DNA from 3 places in the Sphingomonas sp. PP-CC-3A-396 genome. Region 3 is predicted to be linked to each of the others. Evidence: riboswitches for the same ligand, from Rfam matches in the RefSeq annotation. Region 3 holds a riboswitch; each other region holds the start of a gene.
What was found. A riboswitch is a leader RNA that binds a small molecule or an ion and turns the genes downstream of it on or off. The one in region 3 is predicted to bind cobalamin.
Positions count from the first base shown of each region.

Region 1 (3,269 bases), on a different contig from region 3:
GGTCGGTGATGCGGAGCATGTCGGTCGCTCTAGCGCCGCGCGGCGCGATCCGCCATCGGCAGTACAGGGCGCGAGCGCGAGAGGACATGATCATGCGGACCGACGACGAGCAGAATGCCAAGAGCGCCAAGCGCAAGGAGGTCCATGATAAGATCGTCGCGAGCAAGACGATCGAGAAGGGCCTGATCATCGTCCACACCGGCAAGGGCAAGGGCAAGTCGACCGCGGCGTTCGGCATGGCGGTGCGGATGATCGGGCATGGGCGCAAGGTCGGCTTGGTGCAGTTCGTCAAGGGCGCGATGGCGACCGGCGAGAAGGCGATCTTCGACGCGTTCCCGGACCTGTGCGAGTTCAAGCCGATGGGCGAGGGCTTCACCTGGGATACGCAGGATCGCGCGCGGGATATCGCAGTGGCGCGCGAGGCGTGGGACGAGGTCAAGCGAATGATCGCGGACCCGTCCTATGCGATGGTGGTGACGGACGAGCTGAACATCGTGTTGCGCTATGAGTATCTGCCGGTCGACGAGGTGCTCGCTGTGTTGGCGGCAAAGCCGGAGATGACGCATGTCGTGATCACCGGGCGGAATGCGCCGGATGCGCTGATCGAGATGGCGGATCTTGTGACCGAGATGACGCAGGTGAAGCATCCGTTCCGGTCGGGGGTGAAGGCGCAGGCTGGCGTGGAGTTCTGACTTCTTGATCCTCCCCTTGCGGGGGGAGGTGGCTGGCGCTTGCCAGACGAAGGGGTATTGCGATCACGACGGCGGGTCACCCCTCCGTCAGCCCAAACGGGCTGCCACCTCCCCCGTCAGGGGAGGATTAGAGGCGGCTTGTCTACGGTCGATCGTACGCGTATCGCTCAACCCGCGACAGGTTTTCCCGAGGCGGCAACGCGTAGGGAAATGAAAACGGGAACGGGAAACACCCGGCTGCCCCTGCAACTGTACGCGGCGAGCCATCGTGCCTCATGCCATTGGGATACTCCCGAGAAGGCGGCGCGGACGGCGTTGACCCGCGAGCCAGGAGACCTGCCCGTCGCGGTCGTCTTTCGTCCGGCCAGGGTGCGCCGAACGGACGGGTAACACCCCGAGCGACGACATCGCTTCGCGTCGCGCGGAGGCTGGAGGCGTGCGCCTTTCGCCCTTCGCGCGGTGCGGGATCGACTGTCCGAAGGGGTTCCTATGCCTAGTATAAATCGTTCTGTGATCGTCCGGGAACGGACATGTTGAAGCCGGTCGAAGGCGGCGTCGCGGTGGTCGCGTGCAACACGTGCCGCCATTCCGCCGATGCGCGTGACGACGGCGAAGGCGTTCGCGGCGGCGCGCGGCTGGTCAGCGCGTTGAAGGCGGTGCAGGCGAGCGATCCGGCCTATGCCGACGTCGCGGTGCAGGAGATGCCGTGCCTGTTCGCATGCCAGGATTTCTGCACGATCCACCTGCGCGCACCCGCCAAGGTCGGCTATGTGCTCGGCCGGTTCGAACCGACCGAAGACGCCGCGCGCGCGATCCTCGATTACGCGCGGCTCTACGGTGAGAGCGCGTTCGGGCAGGTGCCGTTCAAGCAATGGCCGCAGGGCGTGAAGGGGCATTTCATCACCCGCACGCCGCCCGCCGGCTTCGTCGTCGAATGACCGCGTTCGCGACGCCTGCCGGGTTTCTGGCGGCCTTGCGCGGCTTGCCGCAGGCGGACGCGGCGGCGCGATCCGCGGCGATCGTCCGACAAGGCGAACTGACCAAGCCGCCGGGCTCGCTGGGGCGGCTGGAGGATATAGCGGTGTTCATGGCCGGCTGGCAGGGTAACCCGCTGCCCCGGCTCGATCGCGGGAGCGCGGTGGTATTCGCGGGCAACCACGGCGTCGTCGCGCGAGGTGTGAGTGCGTTTCCGGCCTCGGTCACCGCGCAGATGGTCGCCAATTTCGAGCATGGCGGCGCGGCGATCAACGCGCTGTCGCGGGCGGCGGGCCTTGAGCTGAAGATCGTATCGCTCGATCTCGACCGACCGACGGCGGATTTCACGCAAGCCCCGGCGATGTCGGAGGACGAATGCCTTGCCGCGTTGAACGCGGGCGCGGCGGCGGTCACAGATGCGCCGGACCTGATTGTACTCGGCGAAATGGGGATCGGCAATTCGACGACCGCCGCGGCGCTGTGTCTGGCGAGCTTCGGCGGGTCGGCGAGCGACTGGGTCGGGCCGGGCACGGGGGTCGACGATGAGGGCATCGCGCGGAAGATCGCGGTGGTCGAAGCCGGGGTCGCGCTGCACCGGGACGGGCTGAGCACGCCGTTCGAGATCTTGCGGCGGCTCGGTGGGCGCGAGTTGGCGGCGATCGCAGGCGCGGTGGTTGCCGCGCGACTGGCGGGCGTGCCGGTGATGCTCGACGGGTTCATCTGCTGTGCGGCGGTCGCGCCCTTGGCTGCGGCGTGTCCCGACATTCTCGCGCATTGCCTTGCCGGACATGTCTCGGCCGAGCCGGGGCATCATCTTTTGCTCGAGCGAATGGGGCTCGAGCCGTTGCTCTCGCTCGGGATGCGGCTGGGCGAGGCGAGCGGTGCTGCGACGGCGACGTTGCTCGTCCGGGCCGCTCTGGCCGCGCATGCAGAGATGGCGACGTTCGCCGAGGCGGGCGTTTCGGCTGCGTGAGTGCGTACATGCTGCACCTGATGCGGCACGGGGCGCTTGAAGTGGCGGGGCGAATGCTCGGACGGACCGACGACCCGGTGACCGAGGGAGGGATTGCCGCCTGTATGGCACGCGCCGAGAGTCTTGCGATCGAACGGATCAAGGCCTCCGATCTGATCCGCGCACGCGCCTGTGCGGCGGCGATCGGTGAACCGCGAGGCGTTGCGGTCGAGGTCGACCCACGCTGGCGCGAACTCGATTTCGGGGCATGGGACGGGCTGGCCCCGGCGGCAATCGATCCCGCCGAATTGGCCGCATTCTACGACGATCCCGATGCGTCACCACCGCCGGATGGCGAACGCTGGTCCGCGTTGCAGGACCGGGTCGCGCAGGCACTGGCCGCGATGCCGCAGGTCTCGACACTCGTCGTGACGCACGGCGGCGCGATCCGGGCGGCGCTCGCGGAGTTGTGCGGGTTCGATCGAAGGCAGAACTGGGCGTTCGACCTCCCCTATGCCGCGCTGGTGTCGCTGCGGATATGGCCGGGCCCGACGCGGACCGTGCAGATCGTCGGCTTGGCGACATGAAGCGGTTGATCATCGCGTTCGGCTTCCTCACCCGCCTGCCGATGCCGCGCGTCGACGTCGAGG
Region 1 is NZ_SLYF01000005.1:12,862-16,130, reverse strand. It holds gene C8J40_RS10730 (NAD(P)/FAD-dependent oxidoreductase) at 1-19, opposite strand, end outside; gene cobO (cob(I)yrinic acid a,c-diamide adenosyltransferase) at 87-692, shown strand; cobalamin riboswitch at 855-1,051, shown strand; gene C8J40_RS10720 (DUF1636 domain-containing protein) at 1,223-1,630, shown strand; gene cobT (nicotinate-nucleotide--dimethylbenzimidazole phosphoribosyltransferase) at 1,627-2,640, shown strand; gene C8J40_RS10710 (histidine phosphatase family protein) at 2,637-3,206, shown strand; gene cobS (adenosylcobinamide-GDP ribazoletransferase) at 3,203-3,269, shown strand, end outside.
Region 1: linked by a shared signal. The riboswitch ahead of C8J40_RS10720 (DUF1636 domain-containing protein) and the one ahead of C8J40_RS07175 (HoxN/HupN/NixA family nickel/cobalt transporter) in region 3 are both predicted to bind cobalamin.

Region 2 (3,269 bases), on a different contig from region 3:
CGAGCAGCTTCAACAGCATCACTGCCGCGCGCACGACCGCGATCCAGTCGCTGAACCAGTACAATACGCCGGCGACAGGGCTTGGCGGGCGGATCGAGATCGCACCGCCGCTGGGCGAGAGCATCACGCTCAGGCTGGGCGCGGATATCCGCGACGTGAGCGGCAAGACGCAGGAGCTCTATACGTTCGTCAACGCGGCGCCGACGCGGCGGCGGGAAGCTGGCGGGAGTACGACGACGACCGGCGTGTTCGCCGATGGAAGCCTCGTCGCGGGCTACCTCACGTTCAGCCTAGGTGGGCGGGTCGATTGGTGGTCGATCGATGGCGGCTATCTGACGGAACGGCCGCTCGCGACCGGCGCGGCGCTGACCGACCTGCGCTACGCGAACCGCGACGGCAGCGAGACTACCGGGCGGGCAGGCGTCGCGTATCAGCCTATCGAGGCGGTCACGCTGCGGGCCGCCGGCTATCGCGGATGGCGACTGCCGACGCTCAACGAACTGTACCGCCCGTTCCGGGTCGGCAACGACGCGACCGCGGCGAACGCGTTGCTGTCGCCGGAGCGACTGACCGGGGTCGAGGGTGGCGTCACGCTGACGCCGGCACCGGGCGTGAGCATCGCCGCGACCTATTTCTACAACCGGCTGAAGAACGCGATTGCCAACGTCACGACGACCAACCCGCCGCAGGTGCTGCCCGGGGTCGCCACCTACCGCGTCCGCCAGAACCTCGATGGGATCCGCGCGCATGGCTTCGAACTGGATGCGTCGTATCGACCGGGTCCGCTGGGCGTGCAAGCATCGTGGTCGCACACGAACTCGAAGGTCGAGGGTTCGGGGATCACCGCCGCTCTGGACGGCTTGCGACCAGCGCAGACCCCGCGCGACCAAGTGTCGGGGACGGTCGACTGGCGGCACGATGCTGCGGCGCTGTCGCTGACCGTGCGGCATGTCGGCCGACAGTTCGACGACGACCAGAATACGCGGGTGCTTAGGGCCGCGACGACACTGGATGCCTATGCCGCGCTGCCGATCCTGCGCTCGCTGGTTGCCGAGTTTCGGGCGGAGAATTTCCTCAACGAGCGCGTCGAGGCAGGGATCAGCGGCGCCAACATCGTCGAGCGCGCCACGCCGCGGACAATCTGGGTGGGGCTGCGCTACGGCGGGCGTTGATATTCGATCCGTCGCTTGCCAAGAGAAACGAAGACAGCATGTTTCCCCGCGAAGGCGGGGACCCAGTCTGGGCTCCCGCCTTCGCGGGAGAACAATTTCGGGGAACGTCACTATTTGGTACTAGTCACCACCCCGGCGAAGGCCGGGGCCCAATTGGAAAGGTGGAAATAACGGGGCACTGCGCTCGGTTATCGCCGTTCCCCACTTGGGCCCCGGCCTTCGCCGGGGTGGTGCGATAGACCATGAGTCTACTGAACCACGCCCCGGGTGGGGAGCATGAGTAGGCGCTGCGTTGACCCGTGTCTGGCGTGCGACTAATGCCACTCCCGTGAAGGGTTCCCGGCGACGGGATCAAAAGGGAAGTCGGTGCGCGGGAATCCGCAAGACCGGCGCTGTACCCGCAACTGTGACCGGATAGCGGCCACCCCGAATATGCCACTGGGTTTCGACCTGGGAAGGCGGGGTGGGCGCGATGACCCGGAAGCCAGGAGACCTGCCTTTCACGGTCGATCCACTGCGCGGGCGGGTGTCCGGCGCGGACGAGTGCTCCGGTCCAGCCGGGTTTCCTCGAGCGAGAGACGTCTGGCCGCCCCGCGAATGGTCGCAGGCGGTTCTGCTTAGGACGTACCCATGACGAAATTCTTCCTTCTGCTCGGCGCCGCGGCGATCGCAGCGCCCGCTTATGCCCAGACCATCCCCGATCCCGACGCGCCCGAAGTCGTCGTCACCGCAACCCGCGCCGCGCAACCGCTGAGCGAGATCGGCCAGGCCGTCACCGTCATCGACCGCGCCGAGATCGAGCGCCGCCAGACCGTTATCGTCTCCGATCTGCTCGCGACCACGCCGGGCGTGACGGTAACGCGCAATGGCACCATCGGCGCGCTGACCAGCGTCCGTATCCGCGGCGCCGAGGCGGACCAGACGCTCGTCGTGATCGACGGCGTCCGCGTCAACGATCCCTCGTCGACCGGCGGCGGCTTCAACTTCGGCAATCTCCTGTCGAGCTCGGTCGAGCGGATCGAGGTGTTGCGCGGCCCGAACTCGGTGCCATGGGGCAGCCAGGCAATCGGCGGCGTCGTCAACATCATCACCGCCGCGCCAACCGAAGGCGTCCAAGCGCGCGCCAACGCCGAATATGGCTATGCCGACAGCGTGTTCGCCAGCGCGGGCGTGTCGGGCAAGACCGGTCCGGTATCAGGCTCGCTGACCGGCGGCTATCTGCGCACCGACGGCATCTCGTCCGCCGCCAGCGGCACCGAGCGCGACGGCTATCGCCAATATGGCGCGACCGGGCGCGTGGGCGTCGAGTTCGCGCCGGGCATCGGCCTCGACCTGCGCGGCTATTTCGCCGACAGCCGCGTCGAGATCGACGGCTTCCCAGCGCCCGATTACGTGCTAGCCGACACGCCCGAATATTCGAAGACGCGCGAGGCTTACGGCTATGCCGGGCTGCACGCGAACTTCGCCGATGGCCGGTTCAACAACCGCGTCGCGTTCACGATCGCCGACATCAACCGCGACAATTACGACCCGAGCTTCGGCAGCGATCCGACCTTCATCGGCCGCGGCCGCAGCGAACGCTACGAATACCAAGGCGACTTCCGCCCGCTCGACCAGGTCCGCGTGGTCGCCGGCTTCGAGCGCGAGAACAGCCGCTTCAACGACGGCTTCACCTTCGCGGATACCGGCATCACCAGCGTTTACGGCCAGCTGATCGTCAAGCCGCTCGATATCCTCACCATCACCGGCGGCGTCCGCAACGACGATCACGACGATTTTGGCAGCCACACCACATTCGGCGCGAACGCGGCGCTGGCGTTGCGCACCGGCACGACGATCCGCGCAAGCTATGGCGAAGGCTTCAAGGCACCGACCCTGTACCAGCTCTTCTCCGACTACGGGAATCGCGGCCTCGATCCGGAGACCGCGCGCAACTTCGACGTCGGGGTCGAGCAGGCGTTCCTCGACAACCGGGTCCGCGCAAGCGTGACCTATTTCAACCGCCGTACGCGCAACCAGATCGACTTCCGCGATTGCAGCCCGGCGGAGCAGGTGACCGCCGGTTCGATCTGCGTCGGCCGCCCGTTCGGCGTCTAT
Region 2 is NZ_SLYF01000001.1:382,697-385,965, reverse strand. It holds gene C8J40_RS01760 (TonB-dependent receptor) at 1-1,172, shown strand, start outside; cobalamin riboswitch at 1,489-1,688, shown strand; gene C8J40_RS01755 (TonB-dependent receptor) at 1,803-3,269, shown strand, end outside.
Region 2: linked by a shared signal. The riboswitch ahead of C8J40_RS01755 (TonB-dependent receptor) and the one ahead of C8J40_RS07175 (HoxN/HupN/NixA family nickel/cobalt transporter) in region 3 are both predicted to bind cobalamin.

Region 3 (3,269 bases):
CCGCGTGGATCGTCACACCCGACCCGGCCACTCCGTCGCAGGCGGGGAATGCGATCGACCACGTCCCGCAGAACGTCTTTTCAGGGGGGCTCGACGTTACGCCCAGCCCGAAGCTCCGGCTGTCCTTATGGGGCAACGGCCAGTCGAGCTACGAACTCAACCCCGCCAACACGCAGGGACGCTACGGCGATTATGTCGTGCTCAACGCGGAGGTAGCGTACAAGCTGACGCCGACGATCGAGATCTCCGCGCAACTCAAGAACCTGGCGAACGAGCGCTACGAATATGTCTGGTACGACGGCACGCAGCGGCTCCACGCACCGGCCGATCCAAGATCGCTGTTCGGCGCGGTCCGGTTGACGCTCTGATGACACGCCGGCCACCGCTGCGCGTGATCGTGCGGCGCATCCACCTCTGGCTGGGGCTGTCGATCGGCGCGCTGTTCGCGTTCGCCGGGCTGACCGGCAGCATCCTCGTCTTCTATCCGGAGATCGACGCAGCGCTCAGCCCGGCGTTGCGCGCGATACCGGACGGTGCGCGGTCGGTATCGTGGCAGGCGGTCGTCGACACGCTCCACCGCGAGCATCCCGCCCGCACCGGCGCATGGCGGATCGAGGTGACGACGGACGGCGGCGCGATCCCGGTCCGCTATTATAAGCCCAAGGAAACCACCGGTCGCGACTTCGCGCCCCTGCTTGCCTGGATCGACCCGGTGCGGCTGACAACGATCCGCACCGGCTTCTGGGGCGATACGATCGTCACCTGGATCTACGACCTGCATTACCGGCTGCTGCTGGAAAAACCCGGCGGCATCGTCATGGGGATTGCGGGGATCGTCATGCTGCTGATGATCGCCAGCGGGATCTGGGCATGGTGGCCGCGCCCCGGCGGCTGGTGGCGCGCGCTCCGCTTCAAGCGCGACGCCGCGCCGATCCGCCGGCTGTACGACTGGCACAAGCTGATCGGTGTGGCCGGCGCGGTCCTGCTGCTCGTCGTCACCGCGACCGGGGTGATGCTAGACCTCCCCGACCAGACGCGCTCCGTAATCGCCCGCGCCTCACCGCTATATCAGATGCCGCCGCTGATGGTCTTTCCGAACGGAGACCGCCTTCCCGTCGACCGACTGGTCACAGTTGCCGAGCGCCGCTTTCCCGGTGCCGCACTCGCCTGGATCGAAACTCCCGCCTCGCCGACCGGCACCACGCGGATCAATCTCGCACAGGACGGCGAGCCAAGCCGCCGCTTTCCGCGCACCAACGTCTGGCTCGATCCTTATACCGGCGCCATCCTCGCGACCCGCGACGGCCTCGCCGAGACACGCGGCGACATCGTGATGAACTGGCTCCACCCGCTGCACGGCGGCGAGGCGTTCGGACTGCCAGGACGCGTCCTCGCCTTCGCCGCCGGGATCGTCCCGATCGCGCTGTTCGTAACCGGCGTGCTGCGCTGGCAACGACGGCGGCACCCGCAAAGGACGATTGGCACCCGGCACGAACCCGGCTAGCACGACGTCCGAGCGGCCGGTTCTACCGGTGGCTCGCTAGATCGCGTCGGCGCCCGGAAGGGCTTGATTGGGAATGCGGTGCGGACGGTTCGCCGTCTTATGCCGCGGCTGTCCCTGCAACTGTAAGCGGCGAGCGAAGCGCACGAGCCCTCTTTGCGAGGGCAGCCACTGGGCCGAAAGGACTGGGAAGGCGGTGCGCCGAGCCTTGACCCGCGAGCCAGGAGACCTGCCGGCGTCTGGTCGCTCTTGTCCCGGTCCAGGGGGTGACCGAGGCACGGTGAACGCCGCCTGCGTGACACTGGCTGAGCGACGACCATGTGGCGGGGGCCGCATCGGCGTCGTGCGTCGGCCGCTCATGGCGTCCGGTCGTCGTATGGCCCGGCCGTTCGCGGCAGGCCCCCGTCCTCGTCGGACGCTGCGGGGCTATTGCATGACGACTTTAACGATTGAGCGACCGACGCGAGTTTCGACACGCAAGCGCATCGGCTGGATGTTCTTAGGCCTGATCGTGGCCAACATCGCGGCGTGGTCCTGGGCGTTCTCGCTGTTCCACGCGCAGCCGCTGATGCTCGGCACGGCGCTGCTCGCCTGGGGCCTGGGTCTGCGCCACGCCGTCGACGCGGATCACATCGCCGCGATCGACAACGTGACGCGGAAGCTCATGCAGGACGGCCAGCGGCCGATCGCGGTCGGCTTTTGGTTCGCGATCGGCCATTCGGGGATCGTGCTGATCGCCGCCGTCGCGATCGCGCTCACCGCCAGTGCGCTGTCGCAGTTCGAGGCGTTCAAGCAGGTCGGCGGCGTGGTCGCCACCGTCACTTCCGCCGTGTTCCTGTTCACGATCGCGGCGATGAACCTGATCATATTGCGCTCGGTCTGGCGCACCTTCGGTCATGTCCGCAGCGGCGGTATTTATGTCGAGGAGGACCTGGACCTGCTGCTCGGCAACCGGGGGCTGCTCGCGCGGCTGTTCCGACCGATGTTTCGGCTCGTCACGCGGAGCTGGCACATGGCCCCGCTCGGCTTCCTGTTCGGGCTCGGGTTCGACACCGCCACGGAGGTCGCGATCCTGGGCCTTTCCGCGAGCCAGGCCGCAGACGGGCTTTCGATCGGCACCGTCCTCGTACTCCCCGTGCTGTTCGCGACCGGCATGGCGCTAGTCGACACCGCAGACGGCGTCGTCATGCTCGGCGCGTACGAATGGGCGTTCGTGAAGCCGATCCGCAAACTTTATTACAACATCACCATCACGCTGATCTCCGCGATCGTCGCGATAGCGATCGGCGGGATCGAGACGCTCGCGCTGCTTGGCGCAAAGCTCGGCCTGACCGGCGGCATCTGGGATCTGGCAGCCGCACTCGGCGAGAACTTCAACGGCCTGGGCTTCGCGATCATCGGCCTGTTCGTGCTGTGCTGGGTCCTGAGCTTCGCCATCTACCGCTGGAAACGCTTCGATGAGATCGAGGTCGTACACGGATAGCTGGCGGCGTGGCGGAAAGTCCTCTAACCCACCCCCGAGGCTCGGTTGCACCGAACCTCATAGATCGCGCCGGTGCCCGAAAGGGCTTGAATGGGAATGCGGTGCGGGAGGAGTCCTCCCAATGCCGCGGCTGTCCCTGCAACTGTAAGCGGTGAGCGAGACGCACACGTCCTTCGTTTCGGAGGGCAGCCACTGGGGAAACCTGGGAAGGCGTACGTCGAGCCTCGACCCGCGAGCCAGGAGACCTGCCAGCGTTATGGTCGCTCTTGCTACGATCCAGGGGAT
Region 3 is NZ_SLYF01000003.1:205,368-208,636, forward strand. It holds gene C8J40_RS07165 (TonB-dependent receptor) at 1-368, shown strand, start outside; gene C8J40_RS07170 (PepSY-associated TM helix domain-containing protein) at 368-1,504, shown strand; cobalamin riboswitch at 1,535-1,753, shown strand; gene C8J40_RS07175 (HoxN/HupN/NixA family nickel/cobalt transporter) at 1,995-2,984, shown strand; cobalamin riboswitch at 3,038-3,252, shown strand.